One region of the Paenibacillus sp. E194 genome, then DNA from elsewhere that is predicted to be linked to it. Evidence: riboswitches for the same ligand, from Rfam matches in the RefSeq annotation. Region 1 holds a riboswitch; each other region holds the start of a gene.
What was found. Region 1 has a riboswitch for cyclic di-GMP ahead of AZ66_RS01405 (4'-phosphopantetheinyl transferase family protein). Riboswitches for the same ligand answer to the same signal wherever they lie in the genome.
Positions count from the first base shown of each region.

Region 2: another riboswitch for cyclic di-GMP. It lies ahead of AZ66_RS29565 (MucBP domain-containing protein); the one in region 1 lies ahead of AZ66_RS01405 (4'-phosphopantetheinyl transferase family protein).
Region 3: another riboswitch for cyclic di-GMP. It lies ahead of AZ66_RS30510 (CAP-associated domain-containing protein); the one in region 1 lies ahead of AZ66_RS01405 (4'-phosphopantetheinyl transferase family protein).
Region 4: another riboswitch for cyclic di-GMP. It lies ahead of AZ66_RS33350 (glycosyl hydrolase family 18 protein); the one in region 1 lies ahead of AZ66_RS01405 (4'-phosphopantetheinyl transferase family protein).

Region 1 covers NZ_JMDX01000005.1:28,969-32,159, reverse strand. The annotation lists gene AZ66_RS01410 (copper amine oxidase N-terminal domain-containing protein) at 1-961, shown strand, start outside; cyclic di-GMP riboswitch class I at 1,529-1,615, shown strand; gene AZ66_RS01405 (4'-phosphopantetheinyl transferase family protein) at 1,699-2,454, shown strand; gene AZ66_RS01400 (non-ribosomal peptide synthetase) at 2,445-3,191, shown strand, end outside.
Region 2 covers NZ_JMDX01000004.1:4,677-7,867, forward strand. The annotation lists gene AZ66_RS01055 (ABC transporter permease) at 1-50, opposite strand, end outside; gene AZ66_RS01060 (ABC transporter ATP-binding protein) at 28-951, opposite strand; cyclic di-GMP riboswitch class I at 1,385-1,472, shown strand; gene AZ66_RS29565 (MucBP domain-containing protein) at 1,624-3,191, shown strand, end outside.
Region 3 covers NZ_JMDX01000053.1:11,221-14,411, forward strand. The annotation lists gene AZ66_RS09845 (macrolide family glycosyltransferase) at 1-331, shown strand, start outside; cyclic di-GMP riboswitch class I at 805-894, shown strand; gene AZ66_RS30510 (CAP-associated domain-containing protein) at 1,105-2,730, shown strand; gene AZ66_RS09855 (S-layer homology domain-containing protein) at 2,788-3,191, shown strand, end outside.
Region 4 covers NZ_JMDX01000102.1:6,664-9,854, reverse strand. The annotation lists gene AZ66_RS33350 (glycosyl hydrolase family 18 protein) at 1-1,589, opposite strand, end outside; cyclic di-GMP riboswitch class I at 1,699-1,783, opposite strand; gene AZ66_RS15365 (TrmB family transcriptional regulator) at 2,264-3,073, shown strand; gene AZ66_RS15360 (AzlC family ABC transporter permease) at 3,153-3,191, shown strand, end outside.

The DNA.
Region 1 (3,191 bases):
GGCCAATCGAGTTAATAATTGGAACTCAGCTGTCGTGTATCGGAGTGGCAGCAGTTTGTCACATGTATTCGATGCGGATGCAAGAGATGTAGATGGAGCACCAATTCGCAACGGCAATAGCTACCGGGTATTTGTTCTGTCTGTAAGCTCCAATAGCCAAGCGAACAATGCGTTGTCTGCTCCATCTCCAGAGGTGACGCTTAAAGGCAATGCCTCGGTTGATGTTGTGACGAATGTAGAAGCGAAGATTATTGGCAAAAACGGTAATGCCAGCGACATTGAAGTAGGTTTTAATGCACCATCCAGTAATTCGTACGTAAATGAATACCGTATTATGGTCGTCCGTGCAGACCAGTCCTATGCATTCGACGCAAATAGTGCGGGACAGGTGAGATCATCCAGCTACATTCGGGTTGGGAATCAGAGTGGCTATGTAAGACAATCGCTAACAACCGGCTTGCGGGATGTTCAAGGCAACGACATTCAAAAAGGTGTTGCTTACCGGGTATTCGTGCTTACGGTAGCTGATGATAGAAGCGGCTCCTCGAATGCTTTGTCTTCACCTTCTGGTGAATTTTCCTTGGTAAATCAATCTGTTCAGGCACCTACGAACGTGTTTGCATCGAGAGAAGGCGTGAATGATTTCAAGGCTTACTTCACGAAGCCAGGCAGCGACAACGGAATTGCCTATTACGCAGTGATGGCCGTTCCTTCCGGTTCAGCGGGTTCATTCAACCTGGATCAGGCAAATCGTGTGGCAGGAAGTAATTATAAATTGGTTAGTGTATCAGGCGATGGTTCAACCATATTCTCGCTGTCCGATAATGATGCATATGGCAATCCGATTCGCACAGGCGTTGCCTATAAAGTATTCGTGATGTCCATAGCAGATGGACGAAGTGCAACGGTGAATGCGCTGTCCACTGCATCCAACGAAATGACAGTTGGTGACGGATATTAATCCTCATGATGTGGAATAGAGAAGATAAATAGATGACATTCAATAAGAGCCTCGGAATGATTTCCGAGGCTTTTTATGTATCACCAAGAGTGGAGGAAGTTGTGTAATGAGTAAGAAATGACTACAGCGCTGTCTATTAGGTAATTGGTAGGGGAGAGGGGGATAAGCAGTAGTGGCTCTATAAAGAAATCGACAAATGTGTCGAGCAGTTGGAGGGAATTGCACGAATTTATGGGAGCAAGGATAGAGAGAATAGGGGTGTTTTTGTCGGAAATAGGGTGAAACAACCTTGAAAATGACTATAAAATGACAAAAAATGATTTTTCGTGTCGAAAAATTGAAAAGTGTTATGAAAAAGTATTAATCTTTTCATTCGAGCAACCGATATAAAATATGGGTCTTGAGTTGGATAGGGGAAGCGACCTTCCAACATGCTAATATGTAATATGTACTTTAGACCTATTCACGCGATACATGTCACAAGAACTAGTGCGTAACATTGCTATGACATTCTTGCCTGATAATCGATCTGCGACACGCAATGGATACATCAAGAAGAACAACATCAGGATTTAAAGGCAAACTCTTCGAAAGATGAGGACGCAAAACCTCGGGCCTAACATCTTCATGGATTACGGCGGCCGGGTTGCCATTTATGTTGCGGTAGCCACACAACGGTTATTTGGTGACAAGGCTATTCTAAATGGCCTTTTTTTTGCGCACAGAAGCTGGGGTAAATGATGGAAATTGTGTTGCTAAAATGGGACGAGTGTACTTCCTACGAAGACATAGATTCATTGATGGATCGATTTATCCCGTTCGTTACACCTGAAAAATACAAAAGGTTAGATAGACTTCGGAACCGTGAAGACCTTTATTGCACGGTTGCGGCTGACATATTGGCCCGCATGCTGCTATGCCAAACCTTGAAATGTTCGAATAACGAACTTGTTATTCACACTCATCCCTTCGGCAAGCCATATGTGGAGGGTGATCCGGTATTTTTCAACATCTCTCACGCCGGTGCGTTCATAGCAGTGGCATTGGATGAAGCGCCAATCGGGATTGATATAGAGCAAGCAGGAGAATGGAACATGGACGTGGCTAGGCTGATATGCTCGCCGCGTGAGTTGGAATTGCTTGCAAATACGAACGACAGTCGTGCGCGTCAGGAATTGTTTTTTTACATATGGACGGCTAAGGAAAGTGTTCTGAAGGCATTAGGAACGGGTCTCAGCCTGCCTCCCAGCACATTCGAGATTGTGCAGGAGACAGCTGTACCTATACAACATAATCAATTATGGAATGTTGATCATAATTATGTAAAGCAATATGTCGTTCCTGTAACAGGCTATAGTATGACTGTGTGCGCACAGCATATGGAATTTGCCAAGCAAATAGAGTACATCACATGGGAGCAGTTGACTCATAGGTTTACGAAATGGGTTGGATCGTATAAAGGAGAGGACGAGAATTGGCTTTCATGGAATTGACAGTAGAACGATTGGCAGGCTATGACGTACATTCTATCGAGCTGCCTGAGGAGACAATGCGTCTTCTGAAGAAGCATTCGGCCGAGCATTCGGTCAAGTTGGAATCCGTCATGTTCAGTGCGTGGGCAACGCTGTTGTCCCGGTTCTACAACTCGCAGCAAGTAACTCTTCATGCCGTTCAAGCGGGACACGGCAATGGCAACCATACAGTAGTCAGTCAGGACGACGTAACCTTGCAAGGAATTATGAGCATTCATAACAGCTTGTCGGCTTGCGCAGAAGGACGTAACCTGACTTGCTCTGAAATAGCTTCTGACAGTGATGTGGCAACGTATTGCTGGTACGGAGAAGATGTTCGGCCCATGCTTCCAGAGGGAGCGCAGGACTGTGACCTGCACAGCTGCATTCAGCATGCAGCTGGAACGGGCGCATTACCGATGTTCACGATGTATTACAAGGAAAATCAGTTCCAGTTATCGACGGTAGAGAAGCTGGGGGAGTACTTCTTGCAGCTGCTGGATGAAGCTGTGAAGCATCCTCAGAAGCGTATTGGCGAACTGGAAATGCTGACAGAGCAGGATAAGCTCCAGTTAATTGAGGGGATGAATCAGACACGAGCTGAATATCCTCATACATTCACGGTTCAGGCGCTGTTCGAGGAACAGGCTCAGCTGAACCCGGATCGAGTAGCTGTCATCGAAGATGATCGCGAGTTGACCTATTGCGAGTTGAATGCT
Region 2 (3,191 bases), on a different contig from region 1:
TGCTTGCGAAGCTCCAAACCTATCAAATTACGCAACATGATCGCCCCCATCCAACAAAGATAAGAAGTATTCCTCTAGGGAGCTGTTTTTCTTATGGATCGATTCGATTAAGATATCGTTCATGACCAGTTCCTTAGTCAGCACTCCCTGCTGGATATTCGGATCATATACTCGAATCATGCGCTCGTCCATGACTCGTATATTGTGTATACCTAGTTTATCCTCGAGCAGGAACGCAGCTCGCGTGCAATCCTTCGTCACAATCTCAATATATTCGCTATTTTTCATACGAACCTCATCCATAGAGACTTCTGCAATTAATCGACCATTATTAATGACACCAATCGTATCTGCGACAAGCTCAATTTCGCCAAGTAGATGACTTGATATCAATATCGTTGTACCATATTGTCTGCTCAGCATGAGAAGCAAATCGCGTATTTCCTTAATCCCTATCGGATCCAGCCCATTAATAGGTTCATCCAACAGAAGCAGCTCCGGCTTCGTTGCGATCGCTCTGGCGATACCTAGCCGCTGCTTCATTCCTAGCGAGAAATCCTTGACTGCTTTATTGCCTACATGATTGAGCTTCACCAGCTCCAATGCCTCATCTATGGCCTTCATGTTGTGATATCCCATGTACTCGCAGTGCAGCTCCATATTCTCTCGTGCCGACAGCTTGTCATAAAATACAGGGTATTCGATAATTGTCCCCATCCGAGCCAGCAGATGATACGACTCAGGGGCTAGCGCTTCCCCGAATACTTCAATTTGACCCATTGTAGGCTTAATTAAGTTCGTAATCATTTTCATAATTGTTGTCTTACCGGCTCCATTTGGACCCAAAAATCCATATATCTCTCCTTGACGGATGTTCATATTCACATTCGAGACGACCTCTTTGTCTTGGAACGTCTTCGTCAGATGATGTGTACGTAATAAATACGTCATGCCAGTATCTCCTCCCGCTCAATGCGTGCTTCCCGATGACTTTATTGTATGAGGCATTCCTCTCTAATTCCTTACTCAATCCTTACAAAAATCTTAAGCTCTATTTGCTCTTCATTCAGTCTCACTCGGCACACCGTGGTATTCCTGAAGCCGATTGCTAGATTATCTGCCTCTACTCATTATCGTACGGGCATTGGAGTGATTCAATCCGTTATTTCCATCTGATAGCAATGAATAGTTATAAAGTTGGAGGCATATAGATGGATTATCAGGTATGAATCAACTCTAGTAGGTTAATACTTGTAGTATGTATACAAACTAGTATTTTCTTATCATTGACAAATTGTTCCTCGTAACCTATATTGAGCTTGATAGTTCCCTATGCCTATGATTACAGTCATCTTCGCTTGAATAAGAAGTGTTATGATTGATCAATCGCATAGGGCACACTAATCGAAAGATTAGGCCGCAAAGCTTCGGAGTCTAACGGTTCTACGACCTATGATAGTCCGGCTGCAACTAACAATTCTGTTAATTGCAGCTGGACTTTTTTTATTTATGTGAAGTTCTGGCGGAATTAACTTTCCGTTGAGCTATATAAATAAGAATGAGGAGGCATGGACTCACTTCGGTAGGGGAGGAATAAAATGAAAAAATGAGGTGGCGAATTGAATGAAACGTAGAATAAAGTTGGCCGTAACATGGCTGTGCGTATTTGCCGTGTTCTTCGGATTGATACCGAATGCACTGCAAAGCGCTGAGGCAGCTGGACGTGATCCGATTTGGCCAGAGCCTGGGGCTGTAAAATTAAGCAAGACAGCGAAGCCAACCGGGACGCCAGGAGAGTGGCAGATTACTCTGACCGCCGAAGGAAAGAACGTTGAAGCCGGTGACACCGATGTCGTACTTGTCTTAGACAAGTCAGACAGTATGAAGAACTACAAACGGTTAGACAATGCCAAAAAAGCAGCGGAGAAATTTGTAAACACACTGCTTTTGTCCAACGTCAAAACAAGAATTGCTCTTGTCACGTTTAGCACCAGCGCAGAGGACACATCATCCGGATTTCTTGGTCAGAATGATAAACAGCAGCTCCTGAACAATATTAAGGGTATCTCGGCTTCCGGAGGGACAAACATACAAGGCGCTCTCAACACAGCACATCAGTTACTAGCTACAAAGAGTTCAGCTAAAAATAAATTTATTGTGCTGCTTAGCGACGGTGCGCCAACGTTCAGTTCTCCTGCAAAAAAGGCCGCTCCTTATTCATGGCCCAACAACAAGTATGACTTTGTACTTTCCAACTTTGACTACACCAAGACTATCGGTTCCGGCAACAGCTATGAATTATCCTCTGGCTTGTTCGGGGATCGATACAAGATAGCTAACTATACGGTTAAGGACAATGGAATTCCTACGATATCTCAAGCCAAGACATCCAAGGATGCAGGAATCACCATTTATTCGATCGGGCTCGAGGTTGGCAGTGATGCTAACGCTGTATATGTATTAAAGAACAGCGCTTCAGCAAACAACTATTACCCATCTGACAGCGCAGAGCTGGAGAAGGTTTTCTCTGAACTGGCAGGGAAAATTTCCTACGCGGCTGAAAATGCTATAGTCAAGGATCCGATGGGTGAAATGTTTAACCTTAATTTCAAGGGTAATGCACCTGTTGAAAAGCAAGACTATACAGCATCTCAAGGCACGGTGAAATGGGATGCAGCTTCGGAAACGTTTGTATGGGACGTTGGCAACATTGTAGAGGGAAGTCCGGCAACCCTAACATATACCATCAAAATGGACTCTTCCAAAAATCCAAGTGCCGATGTCAATTACCCGACAAACGGACGAACCACCATGGAATACACAGATGTGAATAGACAACGTACAACAAAAGATTTTGAAGTGCCGCAAGTCAGCTTCGGCAAAGGCTCCATTCTTGTGAAAGGCTACAAGGTAAATGACCAAGGCGAGCCTATTAACGCAGACGGCAAGGTTGTCGAACGTGTGGATCTTGCAGAGCAGTTGTACAGCGGATCTTTCACCATCAACGGTAAGGATGCGCTGGACATAGGGCCGAAATATAAGGTTCCTGCTCCCAAGCTTGATAACTATGTATTGAAAAGGGGTACTGACCCTACAGAAGAAACGTTAACACTGCAGGAACCTAACAAAACGGTATGGTTCGGATATATGCTAGCTCCACAAAAGCTAACGATTAAGTATGTAGATAAGGA
Region 3 (3,191 bases), on a different contig from region 1:
AGATCAAATATCGATATTACAGACAGCAGATGTATTTATTACCCATTGCGGTATGAATAGTACGAATGAAAGCCTGTATTTTGGAGTTCCAATGGTTTTATTTCCGCAACATAGCGAACAAGGATTAGTGGCTGATCGGGTTGCTCAACTGGGTGCAGGTTTAAAGTTGAAAGGAAAGAAGCCAAAATATGTGGCAGCAGCGGTATCTGAGGTGTTGACGAATCGGACATATCAGGAAAATGCGCAAAAACTGTCAGAAACTTTTCAGAATGCTGGTGGTGTAGTAGAAGCGGCCAATGTGATTCTAACTAAAATTGAAGTGAAATCTTAATGGTGTCCGATAATTACGTATTGAACTATAGACAAAAAACATAAAGAATCCCGCGGTATAGTATATCACGGGAGTTTGTCTTCAATCTAACTGAATTCAATGGAAATAGCCTTAGAAATATGGTCTCGACTGTTAGATGAAAATAATGTTGTAGACTGGGAGAGCCAATGAAAAAGACAATTGCCGAGCGATAACTCGTACATCACATATGTATTCCCGGAGCAAGCAGATCATTCCCATTGCGAGGTCTTTTCTGCATAGATACTGCTGGTAGCCTGAATGAGAGAATAGTAGATCGATCACTTTCGTGATCCTTTTTTAAAATGGGGCAGCTTCATTGAAGAAGTGCATGACTAACATAAATATCGTACTGGGTTGATAGACGTGGTACTTGATGAATTTTGCGTACCTATAGGCACAGTTGTATACAAGCTGTTCATTAACATGTTACTATAGACATTTAATCTGTAACATTTGGATAATGGCAAACCCTAGCGAAAGCAGGGGACGCAAAGCCACGGGTCTAATGTATTTCACAATGCGATGACAGCCGGGTTGCCCTAATTGCGACATTACGTGCGTCTTTTTTTAGTGCGCTGCCATTAGGGTGGCGCTTTTTTTGTGCTATTGTAAAACGTCCCCGCTGTTCATCTCATTTGATCGCAGAATGTAAAAGAATAGGAGATGAAATGATGCGGCCATGTTGTACAGCAACCAACAACGCAATGTACCAAGAACAGCATAAACACATTAAAGCAGGAAGAATGCGGCGTATGACGATTACAGCTAGCGCTGCGCTGTTAGCCGGGATACTTATCTATCAGCCGACCCTTTATGCAGCGGATAAGCTGGTCGGTAGTAAGATTACTGTCACGAAAACGAACAATGCTCCGCAGGCAGGGGCAGACCAACTGCAAGGCATCACCATAGGAATGAGCGAGGATCAACTATTCCAAAAAATCGGACTGCCGGTTCGCAAGGATCTAAGTGAATATGGCTTCGAGTGGTATATTTACAATCAGGATTATAAACATTACTTACAAGTTGGTGTTCAGGATCACAAGGTCGTTGCACTCTATACGAATGCGAATGATTCTTATGGCAGCATTGGATTCGGTTCAACCAAGCAGGAGGTAGAGGTAGCCTTCGGATCTTCCCTCAGTCAAATTAGGAAAGGCAATACGATTTACAATATGGACAACAGCGGACAATATAGCCTGCACAAGGTCGGCGGTATGTATGCAACCGTGTTCTATGATCTCCATCAAGGGAATACGGTGACGGCTGTCCAATTTATTGCCCAGGATGTGGAACTGGCGTTCAAGGGGTACTTTGGCACGCCTAGCAAGCGATTGCAGACAAGCTTTGAGCAACAAATCCTCGATTTGGCTAATGCTGTGCGTGTCCGCGAGGGCATGAAGCCATTGAAGTGGAATGAAAAGGCTGCGGGAACTGCTCGCAAGCATAGCGACGATATGGGGCTGAGAAGCTTCTTCGATCATAACAATCCGGACGGCAAATCACCGTTCGATCGGCTGAAGGCGGACGGAATCGTATACCAAAAGGCAGGGGAAAACATTGCTGCTGGACAGTCGAGTGCCATCTTCGTTCACGGGAACTGGATGAACTCGAAAGGACATCGTTCGAATATTTTGGGAGACTTTTCTCATCTAGGGGTGGGTGTGTACTTCGGGGGGAATTCAAATGTATATTACACACAGAACTTCGTCACGCAGAATTCCGTCGACGATAAAAAGCCCGATCCCGATGTTGTATCTCCTAGCCTCAGCAAATCTAAGGTTCTGACAGGAGATCCATTCGATGTAAAGGTCGAATATTCTGTGTCGGAAGCAGTATATTCAGCTTCATTCAGTCTTACTTATGACAGCCGCTTGACTCTCTTAGATATAAAGCCAAGCGTTACGATGGCTACCTATCAAAAGTTGAACTATCCGGATGTCCCACTTATCACGACAAAGAACATAACCGATTTACCTAATGGCCAGAAGCAATTGGATTACTCCGTAAATCTCAACGGAGGCGCTTATGAAGGAGACGGCGACATAGCAACCATCGCTTTCTTGAGCGACCAAGAAGGGAAATATACCTTCAATCTTGTAAATGCGAATCTGTTCAACGCAAACAATGAACGGATCCGAATCGGTTACATTCACTCGTCTACCGTTGATGTCATCAAGCCGTCTGTTCCGAATCCGAAGCCAGAGTTGCCTATTTCGTCTTCCTCATCTGAAGGCTCTAGAGGTTCTAGTAGTTCTACACCTTCGACTTCTGTGGGAACAATTCCAGCCGGTAAGACGATGAAGGCAGGATTACTGGCAGAGACGATGAAGGAGCATGCAGTGAATGCGGAGTTCAAGATAGATGCGAATACCGTGTAAAAACAGCTGCAGGACAAAAATGCCAAGCAGGTTCAACCCGATATTAGCGATGTAAGCATGAAGGATTACAATGAAGTCTCCTTCACGCTGGACAAATCGGCCGCCAAACTGCTGCAGGAATCAGGCAAGGATTTGCTTCTGTCTACAGCCGAATTCGATATTACCATTCCGAATAAGTCTATTGTGGAACTCATCGGAACGAGCGGACTCGAGCTTGTGGTGTCTCTTGCAGAGCATAAGGACAAAGGTTTTAGCAAGCATCATAGCGAGACGACCTTTACGTCTCCGATGATCACGATCCGTGGGCCGCAAGAAGCAAAGAATATCCTGTTGGAAATCTCCTTGAAGCTGATGGAAGCTACAAAAGATATTCGTAAGGCAGGCGTGTACGCAGAAGCTCAAGGCGTAACAACCAATGCTTGGAGCTATAAACTGGCCGGAATGAAGGCAGCTGATAAGAA
Region 4 (3,191 bases), on a different contig from region 1:
GTTTTCGCGCCTCTTTCCACGGCTCTCAACACTGAATTCGATTCGGTCAAGGACTCGTTATTGAAGAGGGAAATTTCAACCCCTTTATTGTTGCCCCAAGCTTCTGTATACGATTTCACATCTGCCGTAACGTCCAGCTTGGTATATTTAATTTCATGGGTTGTCAACGGCTGGCTTCCGAAGAGGCCTTCTTTCGTTGTCTTTGTTAATTTGTCACGCTTGGTAGGATTCGTAGTAGGGGCATCGTTGGAAGCCATCCAAGCAATTACGCCGCCCAGACCATTCTCGAGCACATATTTCGTTTTCTCTTGAATGGATCGTTCATTGTCATAGGTGTAGAATACGCCAGTTGTCCCATCATACAGATAGGGAGCTTTGGCTGCATCATCCCAATATTCCTTGAGATTTGGGTAAGTGGCCTTTAGCTTGTCAAGGTTGCGATAAGACCAAATCCCTGTTCGACGGCCGGCGTCCCCAATGGTGAGCGCTGCTTCGCCAACCGCGCCGCGGGATGGAGACTGATCCGCATCCTTGGCGGATAGTGCCGCTTCGCCGAATAGTCCTGGATGACTCGGATCGGATCCTTGCGACACTTTATCCCAGCCGCGAGTGTAGTAGGCCGCCCCAATCACAATCTTGTTCGGCTCGGCACCTTGCTCAATCAAGTATTTTACGCTTTCGTCGACCGACAGGTTGTTGCCCGTGAGCGGGTCGTTCGGATTCGTATACAAGCCAGTATGATGGCCGCTTACTTCATCCCATGCGCCGCGCATGTCATAGTTCATAATGTTGGCGAAGTCTACAATGTTGAACAGTCTAGGCACATCTATGCCGATATCGATCTTGCTCTTTGGCGCCGGAAGCGCAACAGACAGTTCATACGCTTTCCCAAGCTCGGATCCTTGCTTATTCAATGCGTTTTTGAGGTCTTGCAGGAGCAAAATATAATTGTTTTTATCCTCCGGCGTGGCGTATTTCGTGCCTTCATCGTTCTTATTATCGACCAGATCAGGCTGTCGAATTTCAGCTGGGAACTCCCAATCGACATCCACGAAGTCCATGTTCGTGTACTTGATGAATGTCATCACATTTTGGATCAGATTCGCCCGTTTTGAAGCATCGGCCGCTACGACAGAGAAGTCGCCTGATTTCGACCATCCGCCAAGAGAGATGCCAATCTTCAGATTCGGGTTTTCTGCGCGCAATTGCTGTAGGGCGATAAGGCTGCCCGCATTGGCCGCTTGCCATTGTACGCCTTCCTGGCCGACAGGCGCTTCTACAGCCGCATCTTTGTCCGTAAAGACAAGGTTGCCTTGGGCGTCAAAATCGAGAAACGCATAGTTCAAGTGGGTTAATTGATCGCCAGGAATATCCTTGGGATAGAAGTTCCCTTGTCCTCCCCAAATCGACCAATCGCCATAGTACATAACATTCCGGATTTCCTTTGTCGCGTTTTTGACCACAGGTTCCTGTGCTGCGGAAACAGCCGACCCTGCATAAGCCGGTGCCAACGAAGACACGAACATCATGATGGTCACTACCGTCATTGCGAATAATCTCCGGGCACTCTGCTTTTTCCTAGTCTTCATCCGTTACTCACTTCCTATCAATAGATTTTATTAATAGGCAGCTAGGGTGGGGGATCTTGCTATAACTATACAAAACAACGCATACGACTAATAGGGTTAGGATCTATTAATCGGCAACTGGCTAGCATAGAATTTCTTCCTTAGCCCCTTTAGTTTTGCGTCACTAGATTTCCCTAGCTTTGCCTAGTAATATCTGTGCAAACATGCATACTCTTGCATAACGATACATGTTTACACCGTTAAATATACAGCAGTTTCGCGTTTATTTAATGGGTCATACGGATTATTTGTGAATATCTGAACATAGTTCGATATTATTATTCACTTATAACCCTATCATGTTAAAATCCGGATGCGATAAGAGGATGTTATATGAATTCCATATGGTTTGATGTTGGGCATCAGCCCCGTAACTGCGCCGTTCTCTCGATATTCCCTGCAATGTATTTTTACATATTCCAAATTTGCGATAAGGCTTGGGCAGTAGGTCTAAAGGGAGGGGGTGAGACTATTTAAATTTGGATAAACGATCCAGAGTTCGTAAAATGATAACCGAGTGTAACTTTCCTTATAAGTCAAATTAATGCAATCAATATCGTTCATTCGCTATAGCTTTGACAGCTAATTCATTTTATTTTATAGTAAGTAACACACTAACTACTAAAGGAGTTGCCATGGAAGAACTTTTTAAAGAACTTCAGAAATGGGGCTTTTCACAATATGAATGTAAAGCGTACATAGGGCTTTTGAAAAACTCCCCTATAACCGGATATGAAATAAGCAAAAGGTCGGGTGTGCCTCGTTCAACGATTTATGAAGTATTGGCAAAATTAATGGATAAAGGTGCGGTGTACACAGTACCTTCTGACCCCGTAACCTATGCACCTTTACCAGCAAAAGAGTTAATCCATCGATTGCGTAATGACTTTGACAATTCTATGGATTATCTTGAAAAGAATTTATCTGCGTTAGAAAGTGAACAAGAAGTAGATGTTATTCGACGCATCAGCAGTGATGAGCGCGTTGTGGCCGAAATGATTGACATAATCGATAAAGCTAAAAAAGAAATATGGTTGTCGATCTGGGAACCACAAGTCGCTTCGATAAAAGGTGCTATAGATGAGCGGATAAAGGATAATATCCACGTCTTTTCTATTCTTTTTGGAGCACCTGAGATTCAGCTTGGGGCAACTACTCATCACAATTACATGGCTCCAGAAGTAGCTGAGGAACGTATGAACGGCCGCTTAACGATTGTTGCACGAGATAATGAAGAAGTCTTAATTGCAAATTTCGCGCCAAATACACCTGCATGGGCGGTAAAAACGGAAGACCCGGCACTTGTGTTAATCGCGATGGAATACATCAGGCATGACATTATGTTCTCAGAATTAGTGAAAGAAGTGGGCCCAGAGAAAGCAGAAGCGCTTTGGAAAAACGCTCCTAACCTATTTCATGTTGTTACCGGGAAACGGTTCAAATAAATTGAACCGTATTTTCTTTCACTTTTTCGTAGTAGTTAGTAAGTTAGCTTCTAATACTTGAAAATAAAGAGGGAATGAAATGAGTCTGTCGAACGTCCAAATGAATTCGTCTCCGAGA